Sagittula stellata E-37: one gene and its partner. The protein of the gene in region 1 interacts with the protein of each later gene in a pairwise test. Links are inferred from orthologs where the notes say so. Each region holds a gene or a part of one and is shown in the gene's direction. Other genes may lie near its edges. The genes, in order: ABFK29_RS17435 and dnaA.

Region 1 (16,662 bases):
ACCGTCGAAGAAGGGGCGGTGGGTGGCTTCGGGTCACATGTGGCGCAGCTTCTGGCCGAGGAAGGTGTCTTTGATCGCGGCCTGAAGTACCGCAGCATGGTTCTGCCCGACATCTTCATCGACCAGGCAAGCCCGCGCGACATGTACGCTGTGGCGCAACTGAACGCAGAGGACATCGAGGCGAAGGTGCTGTCCGCGCTGGGGGTCGAACGGCTGGACAAGCGGGCCTGAAGGCTGGGCGGCGCACAGCCCCGCCCTACATCGCATCACGCCAAATTGGGCCGGACACGCGCAGGTCGGGCTGTCGCGCTTAGACGATCCCCGCCCAGACCGACAGCAGGATCATGTAAAGCAGGCCGGTCTGGATGTATCCTGCGAGGGTATAGGCACCGTCGCGGACCATCAGCCCATACATGATCATGGCCACCGCGCCGGCGCTGAAGCTGGTGAAAAAGGGCAACAGTTCAAGCGGCGGCCAGCTGAGTGCCATGATCGAGCATGTCAGGTAGGCCACAAAGCGGGCGGGGCCGCTGACGAGAATTCGCAGCCTGTTGTGGCTGTGGCGGTCCATCCAACCTGCCGGTTTGCGCAGCCAGTCAATCCCCTTTTGCAGACGCGCAGCGGATACGGCACGTCTGCGCAGCACGCCCGGGAGCCACAGGTGTTTGCGTCCGAACATGGCCTGAAGCGTGATCAGCAGCACGGTCAGCCCGCCGATTGTGGGCGTCCCCGGAATGCCGGAAATCGGCGATACGAGAATGACGGCAGGCACAAGGATCACGGCCGAGAAAGACCGCCCGCCGATCTTGTCCAGCACATTCTCGACGGACACGCGCTCCTGCCCTTCGTCGGGGCTGATGGCGTCGAGCAGGGCGTTGAGGTTTTCCGGTGCCGGACGTTCCTGAGGCGTCATTGGCCGGAGCCGTTCTGCAGCTCTTCAGCGGCGAGCACGGCACGCAGACCCGACTTGTAGTCGGGGTAGCGCAGGGTGACACCCAGTTCTTCACGGATGCGGCGGTTCGAAACGCGCTTGTTGTCGGCGTAGAAGCTGCGGGCCATAGGCGACATGTCGGCGTCCTCGAATGCCACTTCGGGAGGCGGCGGCACGTCAAGCAGTTCGGCGGCGAAGGCGATGACGTCCTGCGGCGGCGCCGGCTCGTCGTCGCAAACGTTGTAAGCCGCGCCCGGGTTGGGGCGCGCGATGGAGGCACGCAGCACCTGCGAGATGTCCTCGCCATGAATGCGCGAGAATATCTGGTCGTCCTTGATGATGCGGCGGGCTGTGCCGTTTCGCAGCTTCTCGAACGGGCCTCGACCGGGGCCGTAGATGCCCGCGAGGCGGAAACTGTGGACCGGCAGGCCGGGAATGGCGCGCCATGCGGCCTCGGCCTCGATCCGGGCGCGAGCGCGGCGCGAATGCCCGTCGAGCGGCGAAGTCTCGTCGACCCAGGCGCCGTCGGCGTTGCCGTACACGCCGGTCGTGGAGAGGTAACCGACCCACGCCAGTCCACCGGCCCGATCCGCCAGTTCCGGGCCGATCAGCCGCAATGCCGGATCGCCTTCCGCGTCCGGGGCGGCGCTCATCAGCACGTGCGTGGCCTCTGACAAGGCCCGCGCCACGGAGTCGTGCGTCCACAGGATCGCCTCCACGCCGGTCGCTTCCAGTGGACCGAGCTTGTTTGCGGATCGGGTGGTTCCGATGACGCGCCATCCTTCGGCCAGAAGGTCCGCTGCCAGAAAGCGCGCCGAGAAGCCATGGCCGAGGGATAGAAGGGTCTTTGTCATGAGGCATAGGTGGCGTCGGCAATGGAATTTGGCAAGTATTTCAATAATCCCTTTTCCCAACGTGTCTTGTCGTGTGCATTCGGGTCGAGGACATTAAAGGAGGCTTGTCCCGCATCCTCAGAAATCGAACGGTGCGGAGGGACGCTTGTCGAAGGTCCAGAAGGCCATTGCTGTACGCGCACCTGCCAGATCGGGCGAGGCGGCTTATGAAAGCGACGGCCACATATCGGAGGAGAACTTGATCACCCGGCCAGCCGCTTCGGAGCGAGGGCGCCGTGCTGGCGAGGGTCCAGGCTTGGGGGGCCGATGTGCCTCTTTGTTTTGCTGTTGGAACATCCGGTCCGCCCGCCATTGGCAAGGCTTCGCCGATGCTTTCAGGAGGGACTCGCTTGGCGCGTGCCTCTCGCCGTAAGAGATCTCCGTTCACGGAGAGACTCATGCTGCCACGCCTTACGTTGATCCTCATGCTGGCCCTTACTGCGGCCTGTTCCGCGCCGAAGCCGGAGCCCGTCGAAAAGCCCGTCGATGCGCTGCCGCTTTTCCCAAACGAAACGCCCGAATTGCGCGACGCCATTAACAAGTGGTCCGATCACTACGGGCTGCCTCGCCCGTTGGTGCATCGCCTCGCCGTCCGGGAAAGCACGCACAACCCGAAAGCCCGGAACGGCCCATACTGGGGACTCTTCCAGATCCTGCCTGCCACCGCACGCACCATGGGATTCCGCGGGTCTGCCCCCGATCTTCTCGATGCGGAGACCAACCTTCAGTATGCGCTGAAGTACCTCAAGGGCGCGTATATGGTGGCCGATGGCGACTGGGACGACTCGATTATGTGGTATGCCAAGGGCTACTACTACGAAGCCAAGCGCAAAGGCATATTGGTCGAAACCGGGTTGCGGTCGAACTGAAACGGCAAAGCGTCCGTCGCGTCGGTAGGTGATTTTGGCCGGAAGAGCTGCGCAATTGCGGGGTGCGTGCGTTCCGCGTTAGACTCTTGCCATGGCACAGGATCTGGAAGCGGCCTACGGGCTGGATACACCCGACGACAACATCGCGCTCTACCGAGACTGGGCGCAAACCTACGATGCCGCGTTTGCCGAAGACATGGACTACGTCCTGCCGATGCACGTCGCCCAAGCCTATCGCGACGGCGGCGGGACCGGACCCGTGATCGACCTCGGCGCGGGCACGGGGCTGTGTGGCGCGGCGCTGCGGACGCTGGGGATCGCTCCGGTCACGGCGACGGACCTGTCCCAGGAGATGCTGAGCGTTGCCGAAGGCAAGGGCATTTACGACCGGATCTTTACAGGTAACTTGCTGGAGCGCCTGCCGGTCGACGACGGCGCCTTCGCCGGTGCGGTGAGTTCCGGCACCTTTACCCATGGGCATGTCGGGCCAGAGGCGCTTCCCGAGGTCTTGCGCGTGATCCGGCCCGGCAGCATCGCCGTCCTATCCGTCAATGCCGCGCATTGGGTCGACAAGGGCTACGACGCGGCCATTTCGGCACTGGCCGGCACAGCCGAGGCGTCGTGGACAGAAGTGCCGATCTATGGCGCTTCGGCCAAAGGGGAACATGCGAAGGACCTCAGCCGCATCCTGACCCTCAAGCGCATACCGGTGTAGGGCGGGGCTATGCGCCGCCGCCCCGTCGGTCGGGCGCGGACCCACGGTCAAGCCGCGTAGTCTGACCCTTCGATATCCAGAATCGCCTTCAGTTCGGCGAGATGGCGGATGTCCTGTTCCGGGTACGTCTCGATCTCGTGGGCCGTCTTCTCGGCGACCTCGTCCGAAAGGAAGTCCAGTTCCACGCCGGTCTGAAGCGCCGTGATGTAGGTTTGTGCGGCGCGCTCGAAGTAGTAGAGACGGTTCCATGTCTCGGCCACCGTGTCGCCGATTACCATGACGCCGTGATTGCCCATCACCAGCGTCTTCACCTTCGGATCCTGCAAGAGTTGCGCGCAACGTTCGCCTTCCTCCTCGAAGGCCAGCCCGCCATAGGAATCGTCGATGGCGACGCGGTTGAAGAACATCGCACAGGTCTGATCCAGCGGGGGAAGGCGCTTGTCCTTCAGGCAGGCGAGGACGGTCGCATGGACCGAGTGCACATGCATAGCGCAGCGGGCATGCGGGCAATGGCGGTGCAGCGCTCCGTGCAGGCCCCAGGCCGTCGGATCGGGGGCGCCGGGGCGGTCCAGCGTGGCAGGGTCGTTCGCGTCCACCAACAGCAGGTCCGAGGCGCGTACGCGCGAGAAATGCATCTGGTTCGGGTTCATCAGGAACTTCGATCCGTCGTCGTTCACGGCAAGCGAGAAGTGGTTGGCCACGGCCTCATGCATGTTGAGGCGGACCGTCCATCGAAAGGCCGCGGCCAGATCGACGCGCTCCTGCCAGTGGTCAAGGTTCGGTCGGGTTTGTGGTGCGTTCATCTGAGCCTCCTTTGGTCCGCGTATTGCACGTGGTGCGGCCTCCGAAGTCAATCCGACAGCAGGTGCATCAGCAGGCATTCGCTGCGGCGCAGACCGCGCACATCCGGTGAGCCCGAAAGGTCGCGCGGCGCCTCGGCCAAGGCGATGACCCTGGGGTGAATGTAGGCAGAACGCGCGATGGCGGGCGTGTTATGAAGGCGGTCGGACGCCGCCTCCGCCATCGCCTTGATCGTGGGCTTGTCTGCCTGCTCGGCGGCTTCAAGCGCGGCGACCGTGCCGTTCCAGGTGCGGAACGTCTTGGCGGTCAGGCCCTCGGTGCCGGTGATGTCCTCCAGCCAGGCGTTGACCTCGCCCGAGCTGACGGCGTGCCGCGCACCATCGTCGTCGATCCATTTGACGAGTTCGGGGCCGGGCAGGTCGCCCATGCGGGTCAGGATGCGGTTTAGCGTCCGGTCCTGCAACGACTTGTCGACGCGCTTGCCGCCTTTCGCGGCGAAGCGGAAGCGCAACCCGTCGCCGTCGAGTGCGACGTGGCGCCGTTTCAGTGTGGTGGCACCATAGGTCTTGTTCTCGCGCGCATAATCGGCTGTGCCGATCCGCAAAGAGGCGCGGTCCAGCAACGCCAGTATCGCGGCGAGGGCAAAGGCGTGATCGCCGACCTCGCTCTGCCGCAGCGTCCGTCTTATGCGCCGTCTGAGACCGGGCAGCATCTCTCCGAAACTGTGCAGATGGTCGTACTTCCGGGCATCGCGCCAGGTTCGCCAGTCCGGGTGGTAGCGATACTGCTTGCGGCTGCGGGCATCGCGCCCGGTCGCCTGAAGGTGCCCGTCGGGCAACGGGCAGATCCAGACGTCTTCGTAGGCGGGCGGCACCGCCAGGGCCTTGATCCGCGCGCGCTCCGTCCGGTCATCGATCCGGGTGCCGTCCGGTGCAATGTAAGAAAAGCCACGTCCGCATCTCAGTCGGCTGATGCCGGGGCGCGAGTCGGGATAATACGTGAGGGACACCGTGGCGAGCATGTTCCGAGAACCCGCGAAGGACCCCGCCGGTTCCCGTCAGTCCAGCGGACGTGATGGCACCCAGGCGTAACCGTCCGGGCAAAGCAGATAGGCTTCGCGCAGGCCATGCGGCTTGTCGGTCGGCGGTTGCAGCACGTGGAAGCCGTGCGCACCGGCGCGGGCCGTGGCCTGGTCCGGGTCGGTTTCGAACAGGCGCAGTTCCAGACCGGCCCCGCGCGGCGGCTGCTCGGGGACGAGCGACAGCAGGGGGTTGGCGTGGTAGGTGCCGTCGGAATGAAGCTGGAACACCTGCGGTCCGTAGAGGAGGATGGCGAAATCGTCGCTGACCCGATGCGCTGTCATGCCGAAGACCGCAGACAGACGCTCCGCCTCGTCCCGAACGTCGCGCACGAGCAGGTTGACGCCAAAACCGCGCAAGGTTCGACCGAAATCTTCCGGCTTGACGGTCTCCAGGTCCATTCCGTCGATCATGTCAGTCCTCCTGACCTTTTCGGCAGGTTGCACCCGCTGCGACAAGCTGTCAACGTTCCGGGCAAGAGAGTAAGGAACACGCGATGCAAGACACCATGGAGCCGTTGAATGAACTGACCCCGGACCTGCCGGAGCCGGAACTATTCGACGACGCGCGCGCCGCAGTGGACAGGCTTTGCGAACTTTACGACGCGTCCGCGGGCTTTCTTCGGGATGGCTTCCTGCAGGCGATGGTCGAAGGGCATCCCGGGCGGCGGCTTCGCGCCTTCTATCCCGAGGTCCGTTTCACCACGGCCAGCTTCGCCAAGGTCGACAGCCGCCTGTCGTTCGGTCACGTGGCGACGCCGGGGACCTTTGCCACGACGGTGACGCGGCCCTACATGTTCCGCCACTACCTGCGGCAGCAGATCGGTCTGCTGCTGGCGAACCACGGGGTGAAAGTGCAGATCGGTGCCTCCGACGTGCCGATGCCGGTGCATTTCGCCGTTGCCAACTACCCGGACGTGACCGTCCCGCAGGAAGGTGCCGCGGATTTTGTCCTGCGGGACGTGTTCGACGTGCCGGATCTCACGACGACGAACGACGACATCGTCAACGGCGTGGCCGTGACCCAGCCGGGAGAGGCCGCGCCGCTGGCGCCCTTCACGGCACAGCGCGTCGACTACTCGCTGGCTCGGCTTGCGCATTACACGGCGACAGACCCCGCTCACTTCCAGAACCACGTCCTCTTCACCAACTACCAGTTCTACGTGTCGGAATTCGAAGCGTACGCCCGCGCGATGCTGGCCGACGAGGCATCGGGCTACACCAGCTTCGTGAGCACCGACAACACCGAGATATCTGACCCCTCGGAACAGATTGCTGTGCCCCTGCGGATGCCGCAGATGCCGACGTATCACCTCAAGCGTCCCGACGGGTCCGGTATCACGCTGGTCAACATCGGCATCGGACCGTCGAACGCCAAGACGGCGACGGACCACATCGCGGTGCTGCGGCCCCATGCCTGGCTGATGGTCGGGCATTGCGCAGGGCTCCGGAATTCGCAGTCTCTGGGGGATTTCGTTCTGGCACACGGCTACCTGCGCGAGGACAAGGTCCTGGACGACGACCTGCCGATATGGGTGCCGATCCCTGCGCTGGCCGAGATCCAGGTGGCCCTGGAAGACGCGGTCGCGGCCGAAACGCAGCTTTCTGGGTATGACCTGAAGCGGATCATGCGCACAGGGACGGTGGCGACCGTCGATAATCGCAACTGGGAACTGCGCGAACACACAGGCCCGGTCCAGCGCCTTTCGCAGTCGCGGGCAGTGGCCTTGGATATGGAATCCGCGACGATCGCGGCCAACGGATTTCGCTTTCGCGTGCCTTACGGGACGCTGCTGTGCGTGTCCGACAAGCCGCTACACGGCGAGCTGAAATTGCCGGGCATGGCCTCCGATTTCTACAAGACGCAGGTGGCACGCCACCTGAGAATCGGAATAAGAGCCATGGAATCACTGCGCGACATGCCGCTGGAACGCATACACAGCCGCAAACTGCGCAGCTTTGAAGAGACTGCATTCCTCTGAAGCGTCAGTTGACCTGAGGGAAACAGGCACAAAATGCACAATATTGGTTGGGTGTAAGCCACGAATTATTGTGTTTCCCGCCCATATCCGGTTTTAATGCCGCGCAGAGGCCCAAGGGAGTTTGGGCAGTGATAAAGCGCTCATGCAGGTAGGCGGTGGCGCATCAGAAGGAGACCATGAAATGGCGAAGCCGATGACAAAGACCCAGCTTGTGGCTGCACTGGCAGAGAAGATGGACGCGGACAAGAAGACCGCGAACGCTGCTCTGGACAGCCTTGTGGAAATCATTACTTCCGAAGTGGCTGACGGCGGTGCCGTGACCCTTCCCGGCGTTGGCAAGATCTACTGCCGTGAGCGTCCGGAACGCATGGTGCGGAACCCCGCCACCGGCGAGCAGTTCAAGAAGGAAGCCGACAAGCAGGTCAAGATGACCATTGCGAAGGCTCTGAAGGACAGCGTAAACGCCTGATCGCTGCAGAGGCTGATCCGGCCGCAGGGCGGAAGCTTTTGGTCGTGCAGCGCTCGATCGGGGCCAACGCCCCCACAGATATAAAGAGGGTCGTCCATGCTGGCGGCCCTTTGTCGTTTGAGGGGCTCAATAGCCGCCGATGGCCGGACGCTCCTTCCATTCGTACTTGTCACCGGCACTCTCCGGAGGGGCGAGGTCCAGCATCGACGCGCGTTCATAGACAACCTGCGTCGGCACGTTCAGCACGTCTGCCACAGCCTGCGCGCGCCCTTCGTACCATAGATTGCGGAACGCTTCGTCCGGCATCAGCAGGATGTAGGCGAAGCGGCGCGCCTCCATCTGCGCCGCGAGTTCCTTGGGCCGGTGAAGCGCCTGCACCCCGCACCCGGGGTGCTTTTCGCGGGTGATCGGAACGTGCAGGATCCAGTGGCCGATCCCGATGGCGGCTGCGACGCGGTCATTCTTCGGGCGCCCGTTCTTCGGAAGCCAGATCACCGCACGCTTGTGCAGCGGCACGTCCAGCATCATTTCGTGCGGCGGGCTGGAGTACTCGATGTCGACGTTCAACGCCCGGCACAGCCCGTCAAGCGGCCCCTCTTTCAGGCAGACCCCCGGGTGATTGGCCAGAAGGTCGCTTATTGTCGCCTCGATCTCTTCCTGGGAGACGTTCGAGGCGATGGGTTCCACATAGGGATAGTCTGGGTAACGGGCCGGCATGCGAACGCTCCATATTGGTGGATTTGTCCAGTCATGCCACGAAACAGGTTGACCGTTTCTCAACCCTCGCTACGCATCAAGCCGGAATATGTCTGCAATACACAGCAAAACCCGGCTGTCCGGCGGATTAGACCTCGGACAGGCGGGCTTTCTGGCGGCCATCGCCGTCGAAGTTCCCGTGCGAGAGCCAGCGGTCGAAGCGTGCCTTCAGCGCTGGCCACTCGGCGTCGATGATCGAGAACCACGCCGTGTCGCGGTTGCGGGCCTTGTAGATCGTCGCCTGTCGAAACGTGCCTTCGTATGTAAAGCCCAGCCGCTCTGCCGCACGCATCGACGGCGCGTTCAGCGCATCGCATTTCCACTCGTAGCGCCGGTATCCAAGAGTGTCGAAGGCGTGACGCATGAGCAGGACCATCGCTTCGGTCGCCAGGGCCGTGCGTTGCAAGCGGGGTGCAAAGTGGATGAAGCCGACCTCTGCGGACCCCACGGAAGGGTCGATCCTGAGAAGCGAGCAAAAGCCCGACGCCACGCCATCCGCATCCTCTACGGTGTAGAATTGTGGATCGGCCGAACCCTGCGCTGTGCGGCACCAGCGGGCGGCGGCCTCTTCTGTGTCCCATGCGTCGATGGGCAGATAGGTCCAGCCGGTGCCAGCCGTGTCCGCCGCAAAGGCGGCGTACAGCCCAGACGCGTGTTCCTCGCGCAGCGGTACAAGACGCCCGAACCGCCCGTCCAGCGCAACGTGCGGCGGACGGGGGCGCGGGAAATGTGGGGCCACGGACACGCCTATGGGCTGCCCGTGGTCATTGGTCGGGGTCACGCGAAGATACGCCCGAGCGCACCGTCGACGGCAGAGACGATCTCGTCGATGTCGTCCTTCGTCGCGATGAGTGCGGGCGAGAAGCACAGCGTGTTGTTGCGCCCCGGGACGGACCGGTTGGTCGCGCCGATGATGACGCCCTGCGCCATGCAGTCCGCAACCACAGCTTGCACCTGCGCCTCGGGCACGACGTCCTTCGACTGGCGGTCGGTCACCAGTTCGGCGCCAAGGAACAACCCCTTGCCGCGCACGTCGCCGATGACCTTGTGCCGGTCGGCCAGCGCGTTGAGCTGGTCGAGCATGTAGGCGCCCATGTCCGTTGTGTTCTCCAGCAGCCCCTCTTCCTCGATGATCGCCATGTTCTCGATGGCGGCCGCCGGACCTGCCGTGCAGCCCCCGAAGGTGGAGATATCGCGGAAGTAGTTCATCGGGTCGGTGGCATCGTCCTTGAACATCTCGAAGACGCGCTCGGACGTGACCATGCAGGCGATGGCCGCATACCCGGAAGCGACGCCCTTGGCCATGGTCACGAAGTCGGGCTCGATGCCGTAGTGCTGGTAGCCGAACCAGGTGCCGGTCCGGCCCACGCCGCAGACCACTTCGTCGATGTGCAGCAACACATCGTACTTGCGGCAGATCTCCTGCACCTTCTGCCAGTAGCCCTCCGGCGGTGCGATCACGCCGCCGCCTGCGGTCACCGGCTCAAGGCAGAGCCCACCCACAGTGTCCGGCCCCTCGGCGAGGATGACCTTTTCGATCTGCTCCGCGGCCCACTCGCCGTAGTTCTCGACCGGCGCGCCGTCCTGCTCGTGCTTGCGGTATTCGAGACAATGCGGGACGCGGACGAACCCGGGAGTGAAGGGGCCGTATTGCGCGTTGCGCTCGTCCTGACCGCCCGCCGACAGGCAACCGATGGTCGTGCCGTGATAATCGCGGTCGCGGTACAGGATCTTGTGCTTCTTGCCGCCATGACGCTTGTGCGCGATCTGGCGGATCATCTTGAAGGCCTTCTCGTTCGCCTCCGAGCCCGAGTTCGTGTAGTAGACGCGGGTCATCCCCGGCATCTTCTCGATCAGCTTTTCGGCAAAGAGCGCGCCGGGCACCGATCCGGCAGAGCCCGCAAAGTAGTTCAGCCGCATGAGCTGGTCGTAGACCGCCTTTGCAATCCGCTCGCGGCCGTAGCCCACGTTGACCGTCCAGACACCGCCGGACACGGCGTCGAGGTGTTCCTTGCCCGCCTGGTTCCAGACGCGCATGCCCTTGCCCTCGATGATGATATTCGGGTCCTTCGTCTCGAAGGGCTTGTGCTGCACAAGGTGGTGCCAGACGTGGGCCTTGTCTGCATCCACCACGTGGGAAAGATCGTTCTGGGAGTAGGTGCCGTCCATCATCGTGAGAGACTCCTTAAGAGGCGGGATTTGATCCAGTTGGCCGTAATTTTGAGCGGCTTATAGGGCCAGTTGAGGCGCTCATATGGTGCCAGTTTGTCGCTTGCCGGTTGCGCACGGAATCGATTTCTCATGAATCTCAGGTGGTTGCCAGAATAATTCGAGGCCGGTCAGGGTGCGCAGAACCTATGGGGTACAAGGTCTGTCCGAAAAATCGTTGATCGGCTGCCTGTTTGCTGGTCGGATCGGACGCGGCGTCCGAAGCGAGGCGTCCGCGGGCCGGACCCGCGTAAAGCCCCCGCAAGGACGGGGACAACACGGGAGATGTATCGATGAAAAAGACCCTTCTGGGCGCCGTGGCCGGTATGGCCGTCATGGCAGGGATGGCGCAGGCCGAAGAAATCACCGTTGGCTACTTCCTCGAATGGCCAATGCCCTTCCAGTACGCGAAGGCCGAAGGCATGTACGAAGAGGCGATGGGCGTGGACGTCAACTGGGTCAGCTTCGACACAGGGACCGCGATGAGCGCCGCGATGGCTTCCGGTGACGTGAACCTGTCCGTCAGCCAGGGCGTGCCGCCCTTCGTGGTTGCGGTTTCCGCAGGTCAGGATCTGCAGATCCTAGACGTCGCGGTGTCCTATGCCGACAACGACAACTGCGTCGTGGCCGAGGCGCTGGAGATCGACAAGGACTCTGCCGGGGAGCTTGCTGGCAAGAAGGTCGCCGTCCCGCTGGGCACCGCTGCGCATTACGGTTTCTTGAAGCAGATGAACCACTTCGGCGTGGATATCTCTTCCATGGAAGTGGTCGACATGGCACCGCCGGACGGTGCCGCCGCCATCGCGCAGGGCTCGGTCGATATGGCCTGCGGCTGGGGCGGTTCGCTGCGCCGCATGAAAGAGCACGGCAATGTCCTGCTGACCGGCGCCGAGAAGGAAGATCTGGGCATCCTGGTGTTCGACGTGACCTCCGGCCCGGCTGGCTGGGTGGCCGAAAACTCCGACATCGTATCGCAATTCCTTGCCGTGACCGCAGAGGCGAACGCCATGTGGGCGGACGAAGCCAATCATGAGAAGATGCTGCCGGTCATCGCCAAGGACGCGGGGATGGACGAAGAAGCCACCATGGCGACCATCTCGACCTTCGTCTTCCCGACGGTCGAGGACCAGCTGACCGAAAAGTGGCTGGGCGGCGGCGCGCAGGAGTTCATGAAGGGGGTGGCCGACGTCTTCGTCGAGGCGGGATCCATCGATTCCGCACTCGACAGCTACGCTGGCAACGTAAACACCGGTCCGCTCGAAGCGGCGAACGGCATGTAAGACCTGCGCCGCGGCAGTGGCCCTGCCGCGGCGCCATCGGGCCGGGTTCGGTGGTTCGCCGTATGACTGTGCCCGCGACCCGATCCGTCGGGCCAGAACTCCGCACTCAGAAAAGGAGGTGGCATGAGCGGTCTCGCCATCGAAAACCTTTCCATGCGCTTCGATCTGCCGAACGGAAGTTCGGTGCAGGCGCTGAAAGACGTGTCGCTTACCCTTGCCCCTGGCGAACTCATGAGCGTCCTTGGCCCCTCGGGCTGCGGAAAGACCACGCTTCTGAACATCGTCGCGGGTTTCCTTGCGCCGACCGAAGGGCAGATCGTGATGAACGGGCACCGGGTGCGTGGCCCGGACCGCGAACGCGGAATGGTGTTTCAGCAGGGTGCGCTTTTCGAGTGGATGAACGTGCGGGAAAACGTGTCCTTCGGCCCCCGCATGGCAGGCAAACGTGAACGCGACTGGGCCCAGACCGTCGATCACCTTTTGGAGGTCGTGGGCCTTAAGGACTTCAAGGAAAAGGCAGTTTACGAATTGTCGGGCGGGATGCAGCAGCGTGTGGCCCTGGCCCGCTGCCTCGCGAACGAACCGGACGTGATCCTGATGGACGAACCCTTGGGCGCTCTGGACGCGCTGACGCGCGAGAAGATGCAAGGTCTGGTTCTGAAACTCTGGAAGGAGACGGGCAAGACCATCATCCTCATCACCCACTCGGTCGAGGAGGCGCTGCTGCTGGGGGAGCGGCTGCTGGTCATGGCGCCGCGCCCGGGTCGCATCCACACGGAATACCGTCTGCCCTTCGCCGACATGGGCGTCAACGCGGACCTGCGAGAGGTGAAGAAGCACCCCGACTTCGGCCAGAAACGCGAGGAGATCCTCGGGATGATCTGGGACATGGAAGAGGAAATCATGGGACGATCGGAGACGGCGGAATGAGCGTTCTCAGAGCAGGGGTGCACGTGATGCAGCAAGACAGGGGAGAAGCGTCATGATCGTCTTCCTCATCTACGCCATCGTCTTTGTCGTGTCTTTCGTGCTGGTGAAGTTCATCGTGCGCAAGACGACGACCGACTACACCTCTCTCAAGACGGTGACGTTCGGCGACGAAAGCGCCGTGGTGCCGAACCGCATCGCCAGCGTGATCTCGATCCTTGTGATCTTCCTGTTGTGGGCGGCTTTCACCGGTTCAAAGCTTGTGCCGGGCTTCCTGCACGCTCCGGGTCCCTTCATCGGCGACGCGACCTTTACCTACACCGCAACGGCCGACGGTGTCGAACCGGACGACGCCACGGTGACGGTCCGGGTGTTCGAGGTCGGTACGGATGCAGACGCGCCGGAGGTCGATCCCGGTGAGGGCTGGGCGAAGAACGACAGCGACAGCGTGGGCGCCTGGCGCTCCGGCCTGATCCGGGTCGACCGCAACGACGAGATGGACCGCGACGCAGGCCACACCGTGATCGCGGTGAACGGCGAACCCATCGAGCCGGGCGGCTCCGTCATGACCGAGTTCGGGCGGGTGGGTATGTCGCCCAAGGGCACGCTGAACTTCGAACCGGCGAAGGGCTGGCAGATGGAGCCGATCTGGCTGCCGCCGCCCGAAGCCGTCCTGGCCCGCCTCGGCGAAATCGCCTCTGACGGCTATCGCGACTCGACCCTGTGGGAACACCTCGGTTATTCGTTGTTCCGCGTGATCCTCGGCTTCTTCTTCGGAGCGCTGGTGGGCATTCCGCTGGGCTACGCAATGGGTCTCTCGGACTGGTTTCGCGGCTGGTTCGATCCGATCGTGGAATTCATGCGCCCCGTGCCGCCGCTGGCTCTGATCCCGCTGGTCATCATCTGGGCAGGCATCGGCGAGCTGGGAAAGATCATCCTTTTGTTCCTGGCCGCGCTCTGGATCATGGCCATCGCCGCACGGGCCGGGGTGTCCGGCGTGGCGATTTCCAAGGTCCACGCCGCCTATTCGCTTGGCGCGTCCAAGTGGCAGATCATGCGGCACGTCATCGTACCGAACTCCCTGCCGGAGATATTCACCGGCGCGCGGGTGGCGATGGGGGTCTGCTGGGGCACCGTCGTCGCGGCCGAGCTTGTCGCGGCAGAGAAGGGGGCCGGGATGATGATCATGGTCGCCTCGAAGTTCCAGCTGACCGACATCGTCATCATGGGGATCATCCTGATCGGCATCATCGGCTTCGGGATCGACATCCTGATGCGATGGGCCGAACGGGTGCTGGTGCCTTGGAAGGGCCGGGTCTGAACCTGCACCTGTAGGACCCGGAACGCACGAGTGGACTGCCGGTGTGACCGGCGGTCCTTTTTGTTGGGGGAGCACACCAATCCGGTGCATTCGAACGGCCCAACCGTGTGGGCCATTTCAGGGGCACCGACAGTCGGCGTTCCGAAATCGCGCCGGCCCCGCAGGACCCGCGCGTTCGGCGGTTCCGCGGATCAGTTACTCTCTGACGTGTCCGTTTCGGCGTCCTGCTCCGCAGGCGTCTCCGTCGTCGAGGGGGCTGCCTCCGAGCTCATCCCGTCGAGCATCGTCATGAGCTGCAGCACCTGCTGGTCCAGCCACACGCGCCCCTTGTTGACCGTGGCCACGTAGGCGTCCAGCGCAGGCGCGACCTGCGGCACGGACATGGAGATCTTGGTGGCGTTGGCGTAGGTGCCGATGGCCAGCGCGGCAAGAACGATCACCAGCAGGAAGCCCTTGCCGAAACCGCCCGACTTCGGATCGGTCGCGGTCGCGTTGCGCTCGGCGGAGTCGATGACGCGCGGCTCGGAAGTGGAGCGCAGCGTCTGGTTGATTTCGTCCACGTCCGGGAGGAGGTCGCGCCGCGAACTCGCTGCCGCAGCCGCGACCGCTTCTGCCGTTGCCCGGCCTTCGTCCTGGTCGGGGGGGGCGGTTTCGGGGACAACGGGCGGGGCCGGGCGCCTGGTGGACTGCGGTGCCGTGGCCTCGTCCCCGCGGATGCGGGACATGCGTTCGCGCGCCTGCCTCGACCGGCGCGCTCGTTCGTCCTCATCCGGCTCTCCCAGACCGAGGTCCGGTTGCGTCTCCAGCGATTCCGCCGTGCGCCTGCGGGCTTCGTAGTCGCGTTCCTCGCGGAAGATCTCGGCCACTTCCGGATCGAGTCCGCGCGGCTTTGCCTCATCCGTGGACGGTAAAGGTTCGGGCTCCGTCTCGACCCCGTCTTCCTCGTCGTCCACTTGCGCGACCGGCGCGGCGGCGCGGCGAGAGAGGTGGGGCCGTTCGGCGGGGGGGATGGAAGATATCGCCTCTGCCGGCTCGTCCTCCGGCGTCCATTCTTCGTCCGGCACGGGCTGGTTCAGATCCTCGGCCAGATCCGCATCCATATCCGGGTGACGCTGGAACCACGTGTGGCCGCAGTTGGAACACTGAACGTCGCGACCGCCCTCGGGGATGACCTCCGCAGGGACGTCGTATTGCGCTCCGCAATTCGGGCAAATCAGCCGCATGCTGCTCCGATCCTGTCTCTCATCGCCCCTTCGCGGGCGTTGCATTAACCATAGGTGCGATGACACAAGGGGAAAAGTCCATTTCTGGCCTATGAGCCGCGTTGCACAACCGGGCTTGCACTGGCACAACAGGGTCAACAAAAGGGTGAGGGCACACGACCCGTGATCGAGCTGGAAAACGCGGCCTATTCCTATAGCGGGGAGGCGCTGCTTACCGACATTTCGCTGAAGCTGGCGCCGGGAACCTTCCACTTCCTCACCGGCCCTTCCGGCGCGGGCAAGACGACGTTTCTGAAGCTGTGCTACGGCGCGCTGAAGCCAACGGCGGGGACAGTCCACATTTTCAGCGAAGACGTGACGCAGATGGATCGCAACGCCGTTGCCTACATGCGTCGGCGCATCGGTGTGGTCCACCAGGATTGCCAGTTCCTCGACCATCTTCCGGTGGCGGAAAACGTGGCCCTTCCTCTGACCGTCTCCGGCCAAGCGGACCCGAGCCAGGCCGACAACCTTCATGAACTCATGAGCTGGGTCGGACTGACCGGCAAATTCGACGCCCTGCCGCCAGAGCTGTCCGGCGGGGAGCGTCAGCGTGCGGCGCTTGCCCGCGCGCTGATCCTCAGCCCGGACGTGATCCTTGCCGATGAACCCACAGGCAACGTCGACTGGGAAATGTCGCAAAGGCTTCTGCGGCTGCTGATCGAGCTGAACAAGATGGGCAAGACAGTGATGATCGCCACCCACGACCTCGCCCTGATCCGCGCCGCGAAGGCGCACGTGCAGGCCCGGGTCCTGCGCATTCAGAACCGGTCTCTGCAGACCGCGGGGGCGGACCTGTGATCGCGCGGCTCGCCAGCATCCGCGGCCTCGTGAAAGGCGATCGAGGTGCGGACCGGGTCGTGCCGCCCTCCGGATTCACCGTGCGCCTGACGCTGCTGACGTCTATCGCGATGGCCTTCCTGACCATCTTTGCGCTGGCGTTGTCACTGGCCGCCGGACGGCTCGCCACGAGCTGGGGGGACGAACTGGCGCGCGCCTCGACCGTGCGCATCTCTGCCCCCGAAGGGCAGATGGCCGAACAGGTGGCGGCGGTGCTGACGGTGCTGGAGCAAACGCCGGGCGTTGCCTCTGCCCGCGCCCTGAGTGCCGACGAACAGCGCGCGCTGCTTGAGCCATGGTTTGGTCCGGGGCTGCCGGTCGAACAGCTTC
Region 2 (4,604 bases), 3.3 Mb from region 1 along the record:
TCGGATGCTGGTGTCCGGCGATCCCCTGGGCCAGTTCGTCCATGATCACCCGATGCCCGAGAAACACGACCACGTCGTGTTCGACATGGACAACGGCGCCCGCGTCACCTTCAACGATCCGCGCCGTTTCGGGGCCATGGACCTGATGTCCACCCGGGCTGTCGATGCGCACCCGCTGCTGGCCAGGATCGGGCCGGAACCGTTGGGAAATGCGTTCACCGAATCCCACCTTGTCGAGCGACTCAAGGGGCGCAACACGCCGATCAAATCCGCGCTTCTCGACCAGAAGATAGTCGCTGGGCTGGGCAACATCTATGTCTGCGAGGCTCTGTTCCGCAGCGGCATCCATCCGGCGCGACGTTGTGTCCGCATCTCTGCAGCACGGATTTCGACGCTGGTTCCGATCGTCCGCGACGTGCTTGAAGATGCTATTGCGGCGGGCGGCTCGTCGCTCCGAGATTTTCGCCAAGCCGATGGAGAACTTGGATATTTCCAGCACAGCTTCGACGTGTACGGGCGTGAGGGGGCGCCGTGCAAGGCGCCCGGCTGCACCGGCACGATCCACCGCATCGTGCAGTCGGGACGGTCGTCTTTCTTCTGCCCGAAGTGCCAAAGATAAGCTTGATCGTCTTCGCCGAAGTGTTAAGGCTTGGCCTCTGACGGAACCGGACGGAGCCCTATTCTCATGGCCTATGAGACGATCATCGTCGAAGTAGAAGACCACGTCGCCACCATCAGACTCAATCGACCGGACGCCCTGAACGCGCTCAACTCCGAGCTGTTGGGAGAGGTTTGCCAGGCGCTGAAAGAGGCTGACGGCAATGACAAGGTGCGCTGCATCATCATCACCGGTTCGCAGAAGGCCTTTGCCGCCGGTGCCGACATCAAGGAAATGTCCGACAAAAGCTATGTCGACATGTTCATGTCGGATTTTTTCGGCACGGAAGGCGGCACAATCGGACGCACCCGCAAGCCGATCATCGCCGCTGTCGCCGGATATGCGCTGGGTGGCGGTTGCGAGCTGGCGATGATGTGCGACTTCATCATCGCGGCGGACAACGCAAAGTTCGGCCAGCCGGAGATCAACCTGGGCGTCATTCCCGGCCTTGGCGGAACGCAGCGCCTGACGCGTTTTGTCGGCAAGTCGAAGGCCATGGACATGGCGCTGACCGGCCGGTTCATGGACGCGGAAGAAGCAGAGCGTTCCGGACTGGTCAGCCGTGTTGTCCCGGCAAAGCAGCTGATGGAAGAGGCCCGCGCGGCGGCAGAGAAAATCGCAGAGAAGTCGATGATCTCGACCATCGCCTGCAAGGAAGCGGTCAACATCTCTTACGAAACGACACTGTCGCAGGGTCTTTTGTTCGAACGGCGCGCGTTCCATGCGTTGTTCAACACAGAGGACCAGAAGGAAGGCATGGGCGCATTCATGGAGAAGCGCTCGGCCCAGTTCCGGGACCGCTGACCCGGGGCCACGTCGGATCGCACCGATTCCGGCATGCGTCTGAACGTGATGCTTGCCGAAACCGGGCGCCTGCTGTATAGGCGCCCGTCATACATGCGCGTGATGCCCGCTCAGGCAAGAATCGGTCCCGCAATCCGTTCGGGTCTGGAGAGGCATTGCGTCGTCACAGAAAACTCGAACCGATACTACGAACAGGACCGATCATCATGGCAAACACACCCCAGTCCAAGAAGCGCGCGCGTCAGTCTGAAAAGCGTTTCGCTGTCAACAAGGCACGTCGCTCGCGCATCCGGACCTTCATCCGCAAGGTCGAAGAAGCGATCGCATCCGGCGATCAGGCCGCGGCTCAGGAAGCTCTCAAAGTGGCTCAGCCGGAACTGATGCGCGGCGTAACCAAGGGCGTGTTCCACAAGAACACCGCTTCTCGCAAAATGTCGCGCCTTGCGGCGCGCGTGAAGGCGGTCGGCGCCTGAAACGCCTTAAGATCCAATGACATGTTTACGAAAAGCGCCCTTTTTTGGGGCGCTTTTTTGCGTTTTCAAGGTGTTGCACGAACGCCAGATTCTTTTTCGGGATTCACCGAGTCAAGCTACAAGATCGGTTGCCGGAAACTGACGAAGGTTGGTAATTTCACCGGGCGAGTCACGTCGCAATGGGGGGACAAGGCTGCCAGCCCACGCATTCATTGGGGAAAGCGGGGCAAACTTGTCGGGGCACATACGTGCCTTTGATGATGTTCAGGGGAAACCCTGGCCATGTCCATGAAACAGACCGGGTCAATGGACCTGCGCACCGAAGGGACATCGGGCGCGGGAAGCCGTGGATCGTCGGAGCAGTTGCTCCACACCTCGAACCTTACGGGTTTCGAGCGGGCTGTTTTGTTCCTCATCGCCCGTGACCGCGTCCGTCGGCAGGCGGAGAGCAGGAACGGAACTGAGGACACAGTTGGCGGATGAAAAAAGAACAATGGGGCGCCCTCCAAGAGCAGATTTGCAAGACGATCGGTCAGAACAACTACAAGACCTGGATCCAACCTTTGCGTTTCCGAGGCATCACGGCTGACGGAATCGTCACGCTTCAGGCACCGACGAACTTCTTCGGGACGTATGTCTCCCAGAACTTCGGCGACATGCTTCTGGCACAGATATCGACGGTGGAACCGTCGGCGCGTCGGTTGGCGTTCCAGGCGGGAATCCTGGACGACTCCAGCGAAGACGCCGAGGAAAAGGCCAAGCCGCTGAACATTCCCGAAGCGGAACAGGCGCCGGTCACGTCTTCCCGCGACCAGCAACTGCCGGGCGCGCCGCTGGACATGCGCTTCACCTTCGACACCTTCGTGGTCGGCAAGCCGAACGAACTGGCGCATGCTGCCGCGCGCCGCGTCGCCGAAGGCGGCCCGGTGACGTTCAACCCGCTGTTCCTGTACGGTGGTGTCGGCCTCGGCAAGACGCACCTGATGCACGCCATCGCGTGGGAGTTGTCTCAGCGCAATCCGGGGCTGACGGTGCTGTACCTCTCGGCGGAACAGTTCATGTACCGTTTCGTGCAGGCGCTGCGCGAACGGAAGATGATGGACTTCAAGGAAATGTTCAGGTCCGTCGACGTGCTCATGGTCGACGACGTGCAGTTCATCGCCGGCAAGGATTCCACGCAGGAAGAGTTCTTCCACACGTTCAACGCGCTGGTCGATCAGAACAAGCAGATCATCATCTCCGCCGACCGTGCCCCGGACGAAATCAAGGACCTGGAGAACCGCATCCGTTCCCGCCTTCAGTCCGGTCTGGTCGTCGACTTGCACCCGACCGACTACGAGCTTCGCCTCGGCATCCTGCAGTCGAAAGTCGAGGTTTATCGCGGTATGCACCCGGGCTTGCAGATCGACGATGGCGTTCTGGAATTCCTCGCGCATCGCATCTCGACCAACGTGCGGGTGCTTGAAGGCGCGCTGACCCGTCTGTTCGCCTTCGCCTCGCTGGTCGGCAAGCCGATCAACATGGACCTGGTGCAGGATAGCCTCGCCGACGTGCTGCGCGCCTCCGAGCGGAAGATTTCCATAGACGAGATCCAGCGCAAGGTGGCCGAGCACTACAACATCCGTCTGTCGGACATGATCGGGCCGAAGCGGGTCCGCAACTTTGCCCGCCCGCGGCAGGTGGCGATGTACCTGTGCAAGCAGCTTACGTCGCGGTCGCTTCCGGAGATCGGGCGGCGGTTCGGCGGGCGCGACCACACCACCGTGATGCACGGCGTGCGGCGGATCGAGGAACTGCGCCAGCAGGATGGCCAGATCGACGAAGACGTGGAGATGCTGCGCCGCGCTCTCGAAGCGTGATCCGGGGCATCCTGAGTCTGCCTCACAACACTTGGAGCCGTGGCATGCCGTTTCGGGGCGGCGTGCCTTGACGACCCCGGAATTCCAACAGACAAATGGCGAAAACCGGCTTGGAGCGGGGTCCGCTCCGCGCTAACGTGCGCGTCCGGACTGGCGGAGAGGGTGTAGTGCGATGAAGATCAGCATGGAACGGGCGACGCTGTTGCGCGCGGTCGCGCAGGCGCAATCGGTCGTGGAGCGGCGCAACACGATCCCGATCCTGGCTAACGTCCTGATCGAAGCGGAAGGCGAAACGGTCACGTTCCGCGCCACGGATCTCGACATCGAGGTGCTTGACAAGGCCGAAGCACAGGTCGAGAAGCCAGGCGGCACAACAGTGTCCGCCGTCACCCTGCACGAAATCGTTCGCAAGCTGCCAGACGGCGCGCTTGTCGTCCTCGCCGAAGAGCCGGGCACAGGTCGCCTGACCGTCTCGGCGGGCCGCTCGAACTTCAATCTCGCGACCCTGCCGAAAGAGGATTTCCCGGTCATGGCGTCGTCCGAATACGGGTCGAACTTCACCGCCAAGGCCGAAGTCCTTCGGCGCCTGTTCGACAAGTCGAAGTTCGCGATTTCGACCGAGGAAACGCGTTACTACCTGAACGGCGTGTACATGCACGTGGCCGACGGCGATGGCGGGCAGGCCCTGCGCTGCGTGGCGACCGACGGTCACAGGCTGGCCCGCATCGACGCGCCGCTGCCGGACGGGGCGGCGGACATGCCCGGCGTCATCGTGCCGCGCAAGACCGTGGGCGAAATGCGCAAGCTTCT

Evidence for each region.
Region 2: the proteins of ABFK29_RS17435 (region 1) and dnaA interact in binary tests that used the Escherichia coli proteins (3 or more experiments, as listed by UniProt). The link is inferred for Sagittula stellata E-37 from one-to-one orthologs.

The regions. Positions count from the first base shown.
Region 1 is NZ_CP155729.1:3,648,080-3,664,741, reverse strand. What follows is about bases 6,097-9,094. They hold ABFK29_RS17435 (HU family DNA-binding protein), read left to right. Parts: upstream 6,097-7,450; coding sequence 7,451-7,738; downstream 7,739-9,094. Other genes in these bases: ABFK29_RS17425 (GNAT family N-acetyltransferase), read right to left, coding at 8,583-9,094; ABFK29_RS17430 (ImmA/IrrE family metallo-endopeptidase), read right to left, coding at 7,865-8,455; ABFK29_RS17440 (AMP nucleosidase), read left to right, coding at 6,097-7,269. In the rest of the region: dxs (1-deoxy-D-xylulose-5-phosphate synthase), read left to right, coding at 1-231; ABFK29_RS17475 (exopolysaccharide biosynthesis protein), read right to left, coding at 311-913; ABFK29_RS17470 (SDR family oxidoreductase), read right to left, coding at 910-1,785; ABFK29_RS17465 (transglycosylase SLT domain-containing protein), read left to right, coding at 2,223-2,693; ABFK29_RS17460 (class I SAM-dependent DNA methyltransferase), read left to right, coding at 2,785-3,408; ABFK29_RS17455 (class II aldolase and adducin N-terminal domain-containing protein), read right to left, coding at 3,456-4,211; ABFK29_RS17450 (DNA topoisomerase IB), read right to left, coding at 4,259-5,230; ABFK29_RS17445 (VOC family protein), read right to left, coding at 5,267-5,689; more of ABFK29_RS17440, read left to right, coding at 5,785-6,096; more of ABFK29_RS17425, read right to left, coding at 9,095-9,275; ABFK29_RS17420 (aspartate aminotransferase family protein), read right to left, coding at 9,272-10,663; ABFK29_RS17415 (ABC transporter substrate-binding protein), read left to right, coding at 10,996-11,982; ABFK29_RS17410 (ABC transporter ATP-binding protein), read left to right, coding at 12,106-12,912; ABFK29_RS17405 (ABC transporter permease subunit), read left to right, coding at 12,965-14,230; ABFK29_RS17400 (zinc-ribbon domain-containing protein), read right to left, coding at 14,422-15,453; ABFK29_RS17395 (cell division ATP-binding protein FtsE), read left to right, coding at 15,616-16,293; ABFK29_RS17390 (cell division protein FtsX), read left to right, coding at 16,290-16,662.
Region 2 is NZ_CP155729.1:354,091-358,694, forward strand. The notes cover bases 1,629-4,604. They hold dnaA (chromosomal replication initiator protein DnaA), read left to right. Parts: upstream 1,629-2,414; coding sequence 2,415-3,794; downstream 3,795-4,604. Other genes in these bases: rpsT (30S ribosomal protein S20), read left to right, coding at 1,669-1,935; dnaN (DNA polymerase III subunit beta), read left to right, coding at 3,967-4,604. Also shown: mutM (bifunctional DNA-formamidopyrimidine glycosylase/DNA-(apurinic or apyrimidinic site) lyase), read left to right, coding at 1-619; ABFK29_RS01775 (enoyl-CoA hydratase), read left to right, coding at 686-1,462. UniProt on the Escherichia coli protein: Plays an essential in the initiation and regulation of chromosomal replication. Binds in an ATP-dependent fashion to the origin of replication (oriC) to initiate formation of the DNA replication initiation complex once per cell cycle.